DNA from 3 places in the Arthrobacter zhangbolii genome. Region 2 is predicted to be linked to each of the others. Evidence: predicted binding sites of a transcription regulator. Region 2 holds the regulator's gene; each other region holds the start of a gene.
The links. Region 2 encodes LexA, which represses DNA repair genes until DNA is damaged. Its sites were predicted from a motif close to TCGAACANNTGTTCGA; they were not measured.
Positions count from the first base shown of each region.

Region 1: MUK71_RS09575 (DUF6504 family protein) is a predicted target of LexA. The motif match lies at 2,510-2,525, and genes of this name have one in related genera.
Region 3: MUK71_RS14710 (HNH endonuclease signature motif containing protein) is a predicted target of LexA. The motif match lies at 3,289-3,304, and genes of this name have one in related genera.

Region 1 is NZ_CP094984.1:2,068,405-2,074,138, forward strand. It holds gene MUK71_RS09570 (DNA polymerase III subunit alpha) at 1-2,060, opposite strand, end outside; gene MUK71_RS09575 (DUF6504 family protein) at 2,101-2,412, opposite strand; gene MUK71_RS09580 (hypothetical protein) at 2,701-3,135, shown strand; gene MUK71_RS09585 (MDR family MFS transporter) at 3,132-4,736, opposite strand; gene MUK71_RS09590 (MDR family MFS transporter) at 4,768-5,734, opposite strand, start outside.
Region 2 is NZ_CP094984.1:1,320,231-1,325,964, reverse strand. It holds gene MUK71_RS06150 (histidinol-phosphate transaminase) at 1-675, opposite strand, end outside; gene MUK71_RS06145 (LysM peptidoglycan-binding domain-containing protein) at 857-1,222, opposite strand; gene lexA (transcriptional repressor LexA) at 1,709-2,458, shown strand; gene MUK71_RS06135 (ATP-dependent DNA helicase) at 2,573-4,624, opposite strand; gene hflX (GTPase HflX) at 4,617-5,734, opposite strand, start outside.
Region 3 is NZ_CP094984.1:3,154,886-3,160,619, forward strand. It holds gene MUK71_RS14690 (DUF5684 domain-containing protein) at 1-5, shown strand, start outside; gene MUK71_RS14695 (Nramp family divalent metal transporter) at 204-1,472, shown strand; gene trxB (thioredoxin-disulfide reductase) at 1,490-2,467, opposite strand; gene MUK71_RS14705 (GNAT family N-acetyltransferase) at 2,583-3,122, shown strand; gene MUK71_RS14710 (HNH endonuclease signature motif containing protein) at 3,456-4,901, shown strand; gene MUK71_RS14715 (hypothetical protein) at 5,092-5,628, shown strand; gene MUK71_RS14720 (ABC transporter permease) at 5,647-5,734, opposite strand, start outside.

The DNA of each region.
Region 1 (5,734 bases), 750 kb from region 2:
GGTGCCATCTTTCCCACCAGTTCGCGCTGGCCAGGGGATTCAATCTGGAAGCAGCCCAGGGTGTGCGTACTACGGATGAGCTCATAGGTGGGTTCGTCGTCGAACGGCACCGCGTCCAGGTTGATCCGGCCGTCGGCTTCGATGAACTCAGGATCCGGGCTGCCGGGACCCTCCCGGTGTGCGCCGGCGGCAATGACTTCCTCCCGGGAGGAATGCACCCGGACCACTTCGCGGACGGCGAAGGCCATGGCACTTTGCATCCGCACCCCGAGGACGTCCAGCTTGAGCATGCCCATCGGGTCCATGTCGTGCTTGTCGAACTGGGACATGGGCAGGCCCAGCCCGCTGGGCTGCACGGGGGTACGGTCCAGCAGGGACTTATCCCCCAGGATCACCCCGCACGGATGCATGGAGATGTGCCGGGGAAGGCGGTCCAGGCGTTCGGTGAGATCCACCAGCAGGTCCAGCTGCCGGTTCTTTTCCACCTGCCCGGAGAATTCACGCAGTTCCGGCTTTTCGGCGAGCGCCTCACGGAAGTTGCGCGCCGAGAAGCGCCACAGCTGCTTGGCCACGGCACCGATGTCCTCTTCGTGCATGCCCAGCGCCAGTCCGGCGTCGCGCACGGCGCCGCGTGCCCGGTACCCGTTCTGCATGCTCATCAGGGTTACCCGTTCGGAGCCAAAGCGTTCAAAGATGCGGTGGTAGACGTTATGCCGTTCGGCGCTCTCCACGTCAATGTCGATGTCCGGCAGGGTGGAGCGGTCCCGGGACAGGAAACGTTCAAAGATCAGGTCATGGTCCAGCGGATTCACATGGCTGACGCCCAGCAGATAGTTCACCAGCGACGAGGCTCCCGAACCGCGTGCCGCCGCGCGCACCCCCATGCCGGTGATCATGGCCGAGACTTCGGCAACCGTCAGGAAGTAGGAGGCGAAACCCAGGCGGTCAATAATGCCCAGCTCATGGTCAAGCCGGTGCCGCATCTCCGCTTCGGCAACCGAGTCCCGTGACCTCAGCCGGCGGGTGATCCCGGCTTCGCACCGCTGGCGCAGTTCCTGCATGGGTTCTATGTCTATGCCGATGACCGAGGCTTCGGGTACTACGGGCTGCTTCCAGCCCATATCCCCCACCGGGTCCATCCGGCAGCGGTCCGCGAGCGCCGCAGTGTCGGCGAGCATCCGTGCCGCCGAGCCGCAGCCTGCCTCGGAGCTGATCTCCCGGGCCAGCGCCGTCATCTCACGTGTCCCCTTGAGCCAGCCCTGCCCGTTGGGCTGTCGGTCCGGCAGCCGGGACAGCGAGGTCAGCGAGCGCGCGGCGTCGAGCACGTCGGCGGTGGCGGCGCCGTCTTCATCCACGTAGCGCACGGCGTTGGTGAGGATGGCCGGTATCCGCATCTCATCGGCCAGACGGAACATCCGTACCGCGTGGGCAAGGCTGAGGTTCTCCCCCGGCGGAGCCAGATGGGTGACTACTTCCACGGCGAGCGCCCCGGCAGGAATGGCCGCACGCCAGTGTCCGAACAGGGTACGCGCGACGGCGTAGCTGCGGCTGCGCATGGCCAGGCCGACGTCGGACTGCGGGCCCACCAGGACGGTGAGCAGGGGTTCGCCCTCCTGCCCGGAAGCTGCAGGCGCCGTCCGGGAGTCACTGTCTCCGGTATCCGGGCTGCCGCTGACGTACCGGGCCAGCTGTTCCATAGTGACTCCCACGGGTTTGCCGGTCCGTGCCCGGGACGCCGAGGTGGAGGCATGCGCGGCGGAAATCAGCCGGCACAGGGCGCTGTAGCCGGCTCCCCCGTTATGCCCGTGGGCAAGGATCACTACCCTGCCCGTGACAGCGTTCCCACTGTCCAGGACGGCAAGGTCCACCCCGACAATGGGATCTATGCCCGCCTCCATGCAGGCACGCAGGTGCTTGACCGTTCCATACAGCCCGTCCCTGTCGGTGCAGGCCAGGGCGTCGGCGCCGTCCGCTGCCGCGGCGGCTGCCATCTCCTCGGGCCAGGAGACCCCGTAATGCGCGCTGAAGGCCGTAGCCGCGTGCAGATGGATAAAGCTCATGGGCGCATCAGGCACCGTTCTTCATCAGGCACCGTCCTCATCAGGCGCTGTCCTTCAGGGCGTCGTGAATCCGGATCAGGCGCCAGCGGTCAGTGTTGACATGGTGCGAGAGGTCCAGGGTGCGCAGGTCGGAGCGGTCGCTGACCCTCGCCTGGACGCGCCAGATCTCGGTATCCACCAGGCCGGCGCCGCGGCCGCGTTCTGCCCGCATTTCCTCTTCCCACCAGTTGCGGCGTTCATACCAGCGCACGGGGTCAGCTCCCACCTTGTAGGTGCGCCCGCCCCATACCAGCCGCAGTGGCTTACCCGCAGGCGAACACACCACCTCTATGCCTTCGCTGAAGACACCCATTTCAGCTCCCTTCCCCGACGGACCCGCGCACACCGCAGGCGAATCCGCGCCCGTGGCCTCCCACAGGGGACCAACTGGTTATCAACTGCCAACTAATTCGAACATATATTCGAACACTTCCTTTTCAGTGTACGGCTGGCTGCTGACAATCGGCACCGCGTAGTGCCGATCCGATGGCCGGCCCACCCCTACGGCCCGTTCATCCGCCACAGGTGAAGAGGTTCCGGCAGAAGCGCGCCATCCTGGTGCACACTGGTTCCAGATTCCCGCCCACCGATGGAGCACACCTTGGATCCCGATATCCCGTACCGGAACCCGTACGCCACCCCCGCGGAAACCGGGGCCCCGAAAACCGACCCCACGGAAACCGAAACCCCGGACCGGTCCGGAACCCAAACGGCGCGGCAGCGCTTCAGCAAGCCGGCCATCACCGGCATGGTCATCGTCACGCTCGGCTGGGCCCTGGCACTGATGCCCTTCTACTTTTGGATCCGCAGCTTAGGCAGTGTCAGCGCCGGCGTGGGCGGCGTTCTAAATCTCATCGGCTTCCTCGGTATTACCGCCCTGATTGCCTCAGTGGCAGGCTTCACTGCCTCGCTCCGGGCCGGCAATAAGAAGCTGGCCGCCCGGCTGTACATCATTCCCTCCCTGCTGTGGCAGCTGCCCATGGCTGCGCTGATCGGCTGGGTCCTTTTCCTTCTGTCCACTTACGACGCAACCTAGGCCTCCTCTGCAGCCTCACTGCGCACCGTGGTGGACAGCGGTACTTCCCGGATAAACAGGCACAGCACCAGGGCGACTGCCACCACGGGCACACTCAGCAGGAAAATCGGCGGCAGGGCGTTGCCGAAAGCAGCAGCAATGAAGTCCTGCGCCGGTGCGGGCAGCCCGCGCAGCATCGCCGGACTGAGCGAGTTGATGTCCCCGCCCACCGCTGCTCCGGCACCGGCCGGCGCCCCGGCCAGCTCGTTGCCCAGCCGGTGGATAAAGATCGAGCCGAACAGGGCAATACCAAAGGACGCGCCAATCTGGCGGAAATAGTTCGCCGCGGAGATCGCTGCTCCCATGTCCCGCCCGGGCACACTGTTCTGCACTATCAGCACCAGGTTCTGCATCAGCATGCCGATGCCCAGTCCCATCACCAGCATCCCGAGCGCCGTGAAGCTGTAGGGGGTGGTGTCAGAAATCCGCGAGAGCAGCACCAGCCCGGCAATGATCACCGCGCAGCCTAGCACGGGGTAGATCTTGTACCGGCCGGTCCGGGAGATCAGCTGCCCGGTGCCAATGGAGGTCAGCAGCAGGCCGCCCATCATCGGCAGCATCATCAGCCCGGACTGGGTGGCGGTGGCCCGGTTGACCATCTGCAGGAAGGTGGGCAGGTAGGAGATGGTGGAGAACATCGCGATTCCGACGGCGATCCCCACCAGCACGGGCAGCAGGAAGTTCCGGCGCCGGAACAGGGCCGGCGGGAGGATGGGTTCGGGAGCACGCCGCTCCACCGGGATAAACGCTCCGACGGCCGCCAGGGTCACGGCGGCCAGGACAAGGATCTGCGGACTGGACCAGGCATACGTGGTCCCGGCCCAGGTGGTCAGCATGATCAGGGCAGCGCTCGCGAGCGCCAGCAGCCCCGCGCCGGCGTAGTCCAGCTTCGGGCGCCTCCCCTTGGGCTTGGGCAGGTGCAGTGAGGTGATGACGACGGCGAGCGCCACCGCTCCGATGGGCAGGTTGATGTAGAACACCCACCGCCAGGACCAGGCATCGGTGATCCAGCCGCCCAGCAGCGGACCGCCCACGGAGGCCAGTCCGAAGGCGGCACCGATCAGGCCCATGTACTTCCCACGTTCGCGCGGAGAGACCAGATCCCCCAGGATGGCCTGCGCCCCGATCATCAGTCCGCCGCCGCCGATGCCCTGCAGGGCACGGAAGCCGATCAGCTGGCCCATGTTCTGCGCCAGCCCGGACAGGACCGATCCGGTGAGGAAGACCGCAATGGCGAAGATGAAGATGCTCTTGCGGCCAAACAGGTCACCGAGCTTGCCGTAGATCGGCAGGCCTATGGTCGCAGCCAGAATGTAGGCGGTAACCACCCAGGACAGGTGCTCCAGGCCGTTGAGGTCCCCCACTATGGTGGGCAGCGCAGTTGCCACGATGGTCTGGTCCAGGGCAGCCAGCAGCACCGAGAGCAGCAGCCCGGTCAGGACCAGGGCGAGATTGCGCTTGGGCCCGGCCTCTTCCGCTGCCTCCACCCGGTGTTTGGGCACTGCGGGTACCGGACGGTCGGGGATCGCCGCGATACGCGGCGTTAACGCTCTATGCGACATAGGGGGTTGGTGCTCCTCGCTGATTTGCGTCCTATTCCACTTCCGCTTCCACCCGGGCGGTTCTGGACAGCGGCTGCTGCACAATAAAAAACGTCAGGATGAAGGCTGCGGCCAGAAAGGGAACGCCCAGCAGGAAAATGGGCGGCAGGGCTTCCCCGAAGGCGGACTTGACGAAGTTCTGGGCAGCGGCGGGAAGTGCCTTGATCGCGTCCGGACTGATTGAGTTCGCCCCGCCGGACGCCGCATCCCCGGCTCCGGGAGGCGCCGAGGCCAGCTGATTGTTGAGCCGCTTGATGAACAGCGACCCGAACACCGCAATACCCAGCGACGCGCCCAGCTGCCGGAAGTAGTTGGCGGTGGACACCCCGGTGCCCATGTCATTGGGCGGAACACTGTTCTGCACAATGAGTACGGTGTTCTGCATCAGCGCGCCGATGCCGAGTCCAAGGACCAGCATGCCTGCGGCAGTGAACGAATACGGCGTCGTACTGGAAATCCGCGAGAGCATAACCAGCCCGAGGATCATGATTGCCGACCCGAGGATCGGATAGATCTTGTACTTGCCGGTGCGCGAAATCAGCTGCCCGGTACCGATGGACGTGATCAGCAGGCCGGCCGTCATGGGCAGCATCATCAGCCCGGATACAGTGGGGGACGCGCCGTTGACTATCTGCAGGAACGTCGGCAGGTAGGCAATGGAGCCGAACATCGCCACGCCGACAGCCAGTCCTACCAGTGTGCAGATCAGGAAATTGCGGATGGCGAAGAGCCGCAGCGGAAGGATGGGCTCCCGGGCCCGCAGCTCCACGGGGATGAACACCGCCACGCTGACCACAAACACTGCGGCCAGGGTCAGGATGGTGGGCGAGGTCCAGGCGTAGTTGTTCCCGCCCCAGCTGGTCAGCAGCACCAGCGCCGCGCTGCCGATGGCCAGCAGGGCGGCGCCGGCGTAATCCAGTGAAATGCCCTTCGCGCTGTTCCGGGGCAGGTGCAGGGCG
Region 2 (5,734 bases):
GGAAATGATCAGGCGTTCCCGTCCCGGCAGCAGCTGCAGGGCGCTGGGGGTATCGGCGTGGGAGAACTCCGCGTAGGCCTCATCAACCACCACGATGGCGTTGGACGCTTCGCCCGCTTCGTAGGCAGCTTCGATGACGTCCAGGCCAAGGGCCGTTCCCGTGGGATTATTCGGCGTGCACAAAATGATGATGTTCGGTGCCTGGGCACGAATCTGCGCGGCGGCCGATTCCGGGGTCAGGGAGAAATCCGCTTCCCGGGTGCCGGTGACGTAGGCGGTGCCGGTACCGCTGGCAAGCAACGGGTACATGGAGTAGGTGGGCGGGAAGCTCATGGCCGTCCGGCCGGGACCGCCGAAAGCCTGCAGGATCTGCTGGAGAACCTCATTGGAACCGTTGCCTGCCCAGATGTTCTCCGGCACCAGCCCGTGGCCGAGGTACCGTGCCAGTTTTTCCCTCAACTGGGTGAATTCCCGGTCCGGGTAGCGGTTCAGCCCGCCGACGGCGGACTCCACTTCGGCAACGATGGCCCGGCGCACGTGCTCGGGCAGTCCATGGGTGTTTTCGTTGACGTTCAGCAGGATCGGCACATCCAGCTGCGGGGCCCCATAGGGCGTCAGGCCTCTGAGGTCATCGCGCAGGGGAAGTCGGTTCAGGTTTTCCAGCTGTTCACTCACCAGTACAGCTTAAGGCGCTGCGGGGACAGTTCCGGAATCCGGGCCGCCTGCCTGCACTTCTAAGTCCCTCCATGAAGAACGCTCCCTAGGCGGAGACCGGTCCCCGGATAAAGACCAGTCCGCGAGCCTGAGGCAGGGGACGGCTCCCGCATGCAGCACGCAGGAGCCCGGTTCCCGAAGGTCAGCGCGTCACCGGGATGTAGAGCTGGCGGCCGGCCGGCACAGTGGCATCATCCAGGTTGTTCAGTTCCACGATGTCGGCAACTACGGTGCGGGGATCCCGGTCAGGGGCGAATTCCGTGGCGAGAGACCACAGGGATTCCCCGTTCGAAACGCTCACCTGGATAGTGCGGGTCTGCTCCGGGGAGTTGCCCGAGGCCATGGCGGGTGCGGTGAAGAATCCAATGAAGACCAGCAGGGCGGCCGAGGTCAGCATCAGCGGTGCTCCAACCAGGAGAAGCCGGCCCCGGCGGGTGAGGCGCAGAGGTGCCTGGGATAAAGCGGGTGCGGCTGCAGAAGGAACAGCGGGAAGTACGTGTACTGACATGTCAATACCTTTCCGGTCCGAAGCGCAGAGCTGCCGCCGTCCGCCCGCAATAAGCACGGGAGGAAACACTGCGGCTCGAAACTGCATTCGAACATCTGGTGGAGCCAGCGAGGTGTCGGCAGCCCGGACTCGAATGTATGTTCTAAGTTGTACTCGAACATTTCTAGCACTTATCTACGAACAATGTCGAGACTCGCTCGAATATATGTTTGATAAACGTGCTGCGCTCCCCTAGCGTTGAACCCATCGGAAGCGGCTGGAACCAACTAACCATCCGCCTCTGACAAAACGGCCGGGACCGGACAAAGACCGGGCTGCAGCACCGCCCGGACAGAACCAGACCGCCAGATTCAAACCGCCAGAACCGCCAGAACCAACCGGCCCGCAACCGCGGGCCGTCCGTGAAGGGAAGCCGACGTGGCCCGCAGGACTGTTTCCAATGGCAGCACCCCTCCCCCTGCCGCGCCGGCAGGCCGCTCCAAGGGCCTGACTGCGCGCCAGACCAAGATCCTGGAAACCATCCAGCGTTCGGTTAGCACCAACGGCTACCCGCCGTCCATGCGCGAGATAGGCGACATTGTCGGTCTGGCGAGCCTTTCCAGCGTCACCCACCAGCTGAGCCAGCTGGAGAAACTCGGTTACATCCGCCGCGACCCCAAGCGCCCCCGGGCCATGGAGATCCTGGTTCCGCTGCTGCTGCGCGATGCCGGTTCCTCCCGTAACGGCGAGGCCCCCGGCGCCGAGTCCGCAGGCACCTCCGGTTCCGGCAATGCCGTCACACGTCAAAGCTCCGCGCAGGACGGGTCCGCTACCGGCGTGGCCGGCTCAGGCGGCGCGGTGGCAGACCTCACCACGGCAATCGACACGGCCATGGTGCCCCTGGTGGGACGGATCGCCGCAGGCGGGCCCATCCTTGCCGACCAGCAGGTTGAAGAAGTGGTTCCCCTGCCCCGCCAACTCGTGGGTCACGGTGACCTGTTTATGCTCCGGGTTGCCGGTGACTCCATGGTCGATGCGGCCATTTGCGACGGCGACTGGGTGGTGGTGCGGCGCCAGCCCACCGCCGAGAACGGTGACATCGTCGCGGCCCTGCTGGAGGACGAGGCCACGGTCAAGACGTTCCGCCAGCGCAACGGGCACACCTGGCTGCTGCCGCAGAACACGCGCTACGAACCGATTCTGGGCGACGAAGCGACCATCATGGGCAAAGTCGTATCGGTTATGCGTTCCCTCTAGGCTCCAGACCGAAATACCCACAGGGACTAAACAGCAGTGCCCCGGCTACCGGCCGGGGCACTGCTGTTTAACGGCACGTGTTTATCCGCGCGCATATCGACTGGTCCAGCCGGGTCATCTTCCCGCGTCCGCTGGCTGCCCGGCGAGCCGCTGCAGTGCCTGCAGGACCACGGCCCGGTCGGTCGTGGCCCAGAAGGGCGGCAGGGCTGCCCGCAGGAAGCTGCCGTACCGGGCGGTGGCCAGGCGGGAATCAAGCACCGCAACCACGCCTTTGTCGCCGGAAGCCCGGATCAGCCGGCCGGCGCCCTGTGCCAGCCGCACGGCGGCGTGGGTGGCGGAAACGCTCATAAAGCCGTTGCCGCCCGCCTTGGCCACGGCACGGGTGCGGGCGGTCATCAGCGGATCATCCGGGCGCGGGAACGGGATCCGGTCCATAATCACCAGCCGGCAGGAGGCTCCCGGAACGTCAACACCCTGCCAGAGGGACATGGTGCCGAACAGACAGGTCTCGTCATCCTCCGCAAACTGTTTGACCAGGGCGGACATGGTGGATTCACCCTGGCACAGGATGGGGAAATCCACGCGGGAACGCAGCGCCTCGGCGGCTTCCTCGGCCGCCCGGCGGGAGGAGAACAGTCCCAGCGCACCGCCTCCGGAGGCCTTGATCAGGGCCTCAATCTCGTCGAGCTGTTCCGGCGAGGTTCCACGTCCCGGTTTGGGCAGGTCCTTCGCCACGTACAGCACACCCTGGCGGGGGTAGTCGAAAGGGCTGCCGACGTCGGTGCCCGTCCATTTCGGGGCACCGGCACCCAGGAGTCCCAGCGCGCCGGCCACGGGGCCGAACTCGGCGCCGATGGCAAGGGTCGCCGAGGTCAGGACCACGGTATGCCCGTCGAAGAGTCCCTCCCGCAGCCGGCCTGCCACGGACAACGGGGCCACGTTGATGACGGGCGGCGAATCCTCTTCGGGCGCGGTGTAGCCGGCGCCGGGCGCAAAAGTGCTCGTCCGCGATGCCCAGACGACCTCGCCGGAATTGCCGGCATCGAGGATGCGTTCGCACATTTCCTGCACAGCCAGCAGCCGTGAGCGGGCCATCTGCCGCCCGCCGTCCACTGCATCCGGGCCTTCGGGTTTGGAATCCGACAGCGCCGTCCGGGTGGATTCTCGGACATGGCCGAGCACCATTTCCTGGTCCTCGGACAGGCCGGCGGCCAGCAGGCCCGAGGGTACCGGCGCAAAGACCTGGTCGAAGGCACGCCCGGCCGCAGCAAGAGGCTCAAGGCTCGCGGAGGTGTGTTTGCGGGCGGCCGCTACCGCTGCGGAGATGATGGTGCCGGAGAGCTGTCCGGTGACGGCTCCCGTGACGCGGTCCTGGAGTTCGTGCGCTTCGTCAATGACCACTACGTCGTAGTCGGGCAGCACGGCCAGGCCTTCGAAGGCGGCAATGGCAAGCATGGCGTGGTTGGTGATCACCAGATCAGCTACTGCCGCCTTGGCCCGCGCCCGTTCGCTAAAGCACTCTTCAGCCACCGGGCATTTCTGCGCGCCCAGGCATTCCATGGAAGTCACTGAAACCTGCCGCCAGGCGCGGTCGCTGACACCGGGAAGCAGCTCGTCCCGGTCCCCGGTCTCTGTTTCCTGGGCCCACTCCCGCAACCGGACAACATCGCGGCCCAGGGCCGACGTCGGTCCGGAAGCAGGCGCAGGGTGCGGCACGGCCTGGTCCTCACCGAGCATAAAGAGCGTGCCGGCGTCGTCGTCCTCGTCCGGGAAACCGCCGCCGGTCTTATGAACGCAGACATAGTTGCTGCGGCCCTTGAGCAGCGCTACGTCCACCTCACGGGGCAGCTTGGGCTCGAGGGTCTTCAGCAGTCGCGGGAGGTCCCGTCCCACAATCTGGGACTGCAGGGCCAGCGTGGCGGTGGAAACCAGCGCCGGCTTATCGCTTTCAAGCGCGTGCGCAATCAGCGGAATGAGGTAGGCGAGGGATTTGCCGGTGCCGGTTCCGGCCTGGACCAGCAGGTGATCGCCCGTCTCGATGGCCTCAGCCACCTGACGGGCCATCTCATGCTGGCCCGGGCGGTTTTGGCCGCCCATGGCCGAGACTGCGGTGTCCAGCAGATCCAGGACCTGTTCCGGCCCCTGAGTGTCGCCCTTTTTACGCATGGGCGACAAACGGCTCCAGTTCGGCAGCCAGGCCCTCACGAACCATAACGTGCAGCCGGGTCCCCGTTTCCCCGTGCTCCATGGAAAGAATCTCCGCATCCTGCTGGTGCAGACGGGAGACGACGTCGCCGCGCTCGTAGGGCACCAGCAGTTCCAGGTCCACTCCGGGGCGGGGAATTCCTTCGGAAATAGCCTGCAGCAGCTCCGGGATCCCTTCCCCGGTGCGTGCGGAAACCACCACGTGGCGGCTCTCGCGCTGGCGCAGCCGTTCCAGCACGTACGGATCGGCGGCGTCGGCCTTGTTCAGGACGATGATCTCCGGCACCTTGCGGGCATCCACCTCGGCCAGCACCGTGCGGACCGCGGCTATCTGTCCTTCAGGGTCCGGGTGCGATGCGTCCACCACGTGCAGGATCAGATCGGCGTCTGCCACTTCCTCCAAGGTGGAGCGGAAAGCCTCTACCAGCTGGGTGGGAAGGGACCGGACAAAACCGACGGTGTCCGCCAGTGTGTAGCCGATACCGTCTTCGGTCTGGGCCTTGCGGATGGTGGGGTCCAGGGTGGCGAACAGGGCGTTCTCCACCAGGACCCCGGCGTCGGTCAGCCGGTTGAGCAGGGAGGACTTGCCTGCGTTGGTGTAGCCGGCAATGGCCACGGAGGGGACGGCGTTGCGCTGCCGGTTGGCCCGCTTGGTTTCCCGGGCCGGCTTCATGCCGGCGATTTCGCGGCGGAGCTTGGCCATGCGGGTGCGGATCTTCCGCCGGTCCAGTTCGATCTTGGTTTCACCGGGTCCGCGCGAGCCCATGCCGGCGCTTGCGCTGCCCACTTGGCCGCCGGCCTGGCGGGACATGGACTCGCCCCAGCCGCGCAGGCGGGGAAGCAGGTATTCCAGCTGTGCCAGTTCCACCTGCGCCTTGCCCTCACGCGACTTGGCGTGCTGGGCAAAGATGTCCAGGATCAGGGCGGTACGGTCAATGACCTTGACCTTGACTATGTCTTCCAGGCCGCGGCGCTGTGACGGGGCCAGCTCGCTGTCCACAATCACGGTGTCGGCACCGGTGGCCATCACAATGTCCTTGAGTTCCTGTGCCTTGCCGGAACCGAGGAAAG
Region 3 (5,734 bases), 1.6 Mb from region 2:
CCTAACCCCTTCCCTACCAACCGATCGAAGGCGTGTACCGGAAGGTGCACGCCTTCGGCGTATCCGGAACCGTTCCCGGGGATGTTCCAACGGGGTTGTTCCGGCCGGGGTGTTCCGGGGCTGAGGCAACCGATTTCACCGGCGTGGAGGCACTCCCGCAATAATTGTTAGGCATGCCGAACTTAAACTGCTAGGTTGCTGTCATGGCTCGCGCTCAGATGACCCCCACCGCCCCAGGCACCCGTCCGCAACCACCCACCCGGCCGCGCAATATCCTCTTGCTTCTCGGCCCGGCACTCGTAGCCGGCGTCGCCTACCTGGACCCCGGCAACGTTGCCAGCAACATGACCGCCGGCGCCAAGTTTGGCTACCTGCTTGTCTGGGTGGTGGTGGTCGGCAACATCATGGCCTGGCTCATCCAGTACCTCTCCGCCAAGCTGGGGCTGGTCACCGGACGCAGCCTGCCCGAACTGCTGGGTGAGCGGATCGGGCGGAAGCCGGCCCGGCGGCTGTACTGGCTGCAGGCCGAACTTGTGGCAATGGCCACCGACGTGGCCGAAGTTATTGGCGGCGCCGTGGCCCTCTGGCTGCTCTTTGACCTGCCCCTGCTGCTGGGCGGGATCATCACCGGAGTCATTTCCATGGTGGTGCTCCAGCTGCAGAACACCGGCAGGCAGCGCGGCTTCGAGTACGTGATTGTGACCATGATGGCCGTTATTGCCGTCGGTTTCACCGCCGGTGTCTTCATCAGTCCGCCGGACGGTTCCTCACTGGTCGAGGGCCTGGTGCCCCGCTTTGAAGGCAGCGAGTCTGTGCTGCTTGCCGCCTCGATCCTCGGGGCCACGGTCATGCCGCACGCCATCTACGCGCATTCGGCCCTCACCCGGGACCGTTTCCCGCAGCGCTCCGCCACGCTGACCACACCCCGGCTGATCAAGGCCACCAAGTGGGACGTCACCATAGCCCTTGCGGTAGCGGGCTCGGTCAACCTCGCCATCCTGCTGCTGGCCGCCAGTTCCCTGCAGGGCGTGGAGGGCACCGATTCGCTCGAGGGCGCCCATGCCGCCATCGGCGCTTCCCTGGGCGGCGCGGTGGCGACGCTGTTCGCCGTCGGCCTGCTGGCCTCCGGCCTGGCCTCGACATCGGTGGGTGCCTATGCCGGCGCCGAGATCATGCAGGGGCTGCTGAAGGTCCGCATCCCCATGCTCCTGCGCCGCCTGATCACGCTGCTGCCTGCACTGGCGATCCTCGCCGTCGGCATCGACCCCACCTGGGCGCTGATCCTGAGCCAGGTGATCCTTTCCTTCGGTATTCCGTTTGCGCTGATCCCGCTGGTCTGGCTCACCGCGCAGCGGGGACTGATGGGCGCGTACCGGAACCACTGGGTGACCACGGCGCTGGGAGTGGTGGTCTCCGTGCTGCTGGTGGGACTGAATGTCACCCTGCTGGTGCTGACTTTCACCGGCGCCTAGTTCTACCAGGAGCGGCGCTATCCGTTGAGCGAGCCTTCCACCAGGGCAGTGGCGATGCTGTCGGCGTCGGCAACAGCGGCAAGATACCGTTCGGCGTCCAGTGCCGCGGAGCAGCCGGTCCCGGCTGCGGTGATGGCCTGCCGGTAACGGTGGTCCACCGCATCCCCGCAGGCGAACACCCCGTCCAGGTTGGTCTGCGTGGTGGGCGCCGCCACCCTGATGTATCCGTTCTCATCCAGCTCCACCTGACCCGCCAGCAGATCCGTCCGCGGAGCATGCCCGATGGCCACGAAAATTCCCTGGGCCGGAAGCTCGCGGGTGGCCCCGGTGACGGTGTCGGTTAGCGTCAGTCCGGTGACCTTGTCCTCACCGTGGATCGCGGTGACCTCAGAGTTGAATTCAAAGCGGATTTTGGCGTGGTCCCGCGCCCGCTGGGCCATAATGCGCGAGGCCCGCAGGGTGTCTCGCCGTACGACGACGGTCACGGAGTCCCCGAAGCGGGTCAGGAACAGTGCTTCCTCCATGGCTGAGTCCCCGCCGCCGACCACAACAATGGCCTGGTTGCGGAAGAAGAACCCGTCACATGTGGCACACCAGGAGATGCCGCGGCCGTTGAGTTTCTTCTCCTCCGGCAGACCGAGTTCCTTGTACACCGAGCCGGTGGCGAGGATAACGCAGCGGGCCTTGTAGCTTTGCCCGTTTCCCCCGGCCACCTTCTTGGTGTGCCCGGCAAGATCCACCGACACGGCGTCGTCGTACTCCACCACGGCACCGAACTTCTCCGCCTGCCTGCGCAGGTTTTCCATGAGGTCCGGGCCCTGGATGCCGTCGGCAAAGCCCGGAAAGTTTTCCACCTCGGTGGTGTTCATCAGGGCCCCTCCGGCCGTGACGGACCCGGCCAGGATGCGCGGCTTCAGCCCGGCACGTGCGGCGTAGATGCCCGCGGTGTAGCCCGCCGGACCGGATCCGATGATCAGTACGGAATCGGTGCCCATTTCAGTGTCCCTTTCCGGTGCCGCCGCGGGGTTTCTTCAAGTCTGGCGGGGATCAGGTTAGGGTCGTAACCCCGGACGCAGATAAGCGGTATCGGAACCGGCAAAGGAGCCAGCATTGGCAGCGGCACTCAAGAGCATCCAGCTGATCCAGCTTCCCCGCGGGGTAATCGACGCGTTGGCGGCGGGCGATCTGGACGGCGCCAACCGTCAGGCACCTCTGGAACTGACCGAGCATTTCTCCCGGGACCGCCAGCCGCTGTGGCGGATCCGCAGTGCCCAGCTTCAGGAGCACCCCGGCGACGCTGTCTGGATCACCCGGGCCGTTTACGATCCCGAGCTGCGGCGGGCTGTGGGACTGGCCGGGTTTCACGGGCCGCCCGACGATGCCGGGATGGTGGAAGTGGGATATTCGGTGGACCCGGCGTACCGGCGGCAGGGTTATGCCCGGGCCGCTTTGGAGGCGCTGCTGGCCGTTGCCGCGCAGGAACCCTCCATCCACATAGTCCGGGCCACCATCAGCCCGGATAATGAAGCGTCCCGCCGGCTGGTGGAACAGTACGGTTTCGTGGCCAACGGCGAGCAGTGGGATGACGAGGACGGGCTGGAGATCATTTACGAGGTGGACACCGGCGGGTCGGCTGGCTCAGGCGGCTGACGGCGCAGGCTCTGGAGCGGGGCTGCCGGGTGACCGGCGGCGGCGGCCGGTCGAGTACGCCGCTGGCGGCGCCGTGTGCGACGACGGCGGCCAGCTGACTACGCAGCCCGACGGCGGATTCAAAGTAAGTAGGTTGCTCCTAAAGACAGGTATTTTTCGGTCAACGACGAACGGTTTTTCGGCTCATTTCGGGACCGAAAATGTCAGTGCCGGATGAAATCCTTAGGCATGGGTCAGCTCGGGAGTACCGAACGGATAACCGAAGAATCAGGGACACAACACCAGACGGCCGAAGGCCATGCTGGCAATAAGGATGGCGCCGGCACCCCGCGCATGCTCGCGGTTTTCCATGCCGACGGCGGCGGTACGGCCGACTACGGTACGGCCGCCGACGCCGGACGTACCAGTGGACCTGCTGCAGCGGCAGACGCCAGCGCAGATTTTCCGGACGGGTTCACGGGGATCCTGACGCTGAAGAATTGGGACAGTTTTGATGAACAGGCCACCTGCGACGTGCTGGCCCGCATGGCCCATTTGGTCCGCTGGGCACAGGCTCAGGAAACGCGCCTGATCAATCACTTGGAAGAACTCTTCCGCTCAGGTCTCTGCAAGGATCTCGGCCGGGAAGAACCCGGACTGGCATTTAGCTTGGCAGCCTCGGAATGCGCCGCCGTTTTGACCGTCCCGCAGACCACCGCGCAGGCCATGATGTCGGAGGCGGCCAGGCTCTGCGAAGCCCATACCGCTACCTTGTCCGGGCTCGAAGAAGGGCGCTTCTCCTATGCCCATGCCCAGGTGGTGTTGGATCAGTGCGAGACCGTTCCAGCGTCGGAACGTCACGGGTTCGAATCCGAACTGCTGGACAAGGCCGAAGGCACAACCCGTGCCCAGTTCTCTGCCCAGGCCCGGCGACTGCGGGAGCGGACATATCCCCGGACCATTCCCGAACGGCACCTGACCGCCTTTGATAAGCGGCGGGTTGTTCTGGACCGCGACGAGGACGGCATGTCATGGCTGTCCGCGCATCTGCCGGCGGCGGACGCCCAGCAGATCTACACGGCGCTCTCCACAGCGGCCCGCGGCGAACGGACGGCAGGGGACTCCAGGACCACGGACCAGCTGCGCGCAGACATCCTGGCCCAGCTCCTTATGGGCGGTCTGGGTTCCGTCCCGTCCGGCGGGCGCAACCGTGCAGGTGCCGGCAATGAAGCCCAGCCAGGAGGGGGCAGCGGATCCAAGGATGCCGACCCCGACGCGTTCCTACCGCGGGCAGAGATTATGGTCCTCATCAACGCCGAGACTCTATTCGGTGCCAACGAGGAACCGGCCGAGCTGCACGGGTACGGTCCGATCAGTGCCGAAGCGGCCCGTAGGCTCGCCCGCACCGCTACCCGCTGGACCGGTTTGGTTCAGGATCCGGATACCGGAGAGATCCTCGGGGTTGGCAGGCGCCGAAAAGTCCCTGCCGGATTGGCCCGATGGCTAAGGGCCCGGGACGGGACCTGCCGGTTTCCTGGCTGCAGGGTTAGCACTGCAGTCTCGGAAATCGACCACACCACGGAGTGGGGAAAGGGTGGCACAACGGACCATGGAAACCTGGCCCACCTATGCCGGCGGCACCACCGGTTCAAGACGTTGGGGTTTTGGACTGCGCGTCAACCAGCACCCGGCGTGATGGAGTGGACCTCGCCTACGGGCCGGGTTTATCGGACCGACCCCTTCCTGGAAATGGGACACCGGGACACCGATCAGACGTGCCCCGAACCTGCACCGTTCTGACCCTGCGACCGGGCTCCTCGTCGGAGCCGTGAGGGGTCCGAAGCAGATGGGGCTCGGAGCAGGCTGAGGCCCGGCCAGAGCAGGTGAGACTTCCGTCGGAACGGGCTAGGGCTAGGGGCCCGGCCGGAACAGGTGAGGCTTCCGCCGGAACAGACTATGGGCCCGGCCGGGAGACGGTTAGGCTTCCCGGATGACATCGTGGGCAGAAATCACTGACGCCGTGGCAGTAGCTCTGGGCGGGAACCGGACCGAAGGAAGACGGCGTCTCCTCACGTGCTGGGAAGGTACGGGTCCGGGCGAGCACGCCCACCGATGCATCCTGGCGCACTATCTGGCAGATACGGAATCGGATCTACCAGCTGAAATAGCCTGGGACGAGGCCGCCCTGGCTGAGTATGCAGGCGTCCGGGACGGGGACCTGGTGCCTCTCGGCATCCCCTCAGCCCGCGGGTTTGCACCCTCGCTGCACCTGAACCTCGGCGACGGCTACCTCCGCCGCGGCGAGCCCGGCAAGGCACGCCGCCACCATGTATTGGGTCTCGCCGCCGCGGATGTACTGGGCACCGAAGGCTACGGCGCAATGATCCGTGCAGGTCTGGAAAACCTGGGGCTGCGAATCGAGGCGGCCCGCAACGCCGGCCCGGGCACGGCAACCGGCACATCGACCGGCACGACGGTCCACAACGCCGGCCCCGGCACAGCAACCGGAACACCGGCCGGCACGTAACTGTGGCCGGCGCCGTCGTCAGCGAATGCGGGACCGGATCCGCACCGCGGCGAGGACGGTAAAGACCACCACCATGGCCACCAGGACCAGAACAACGTAGCCCGTG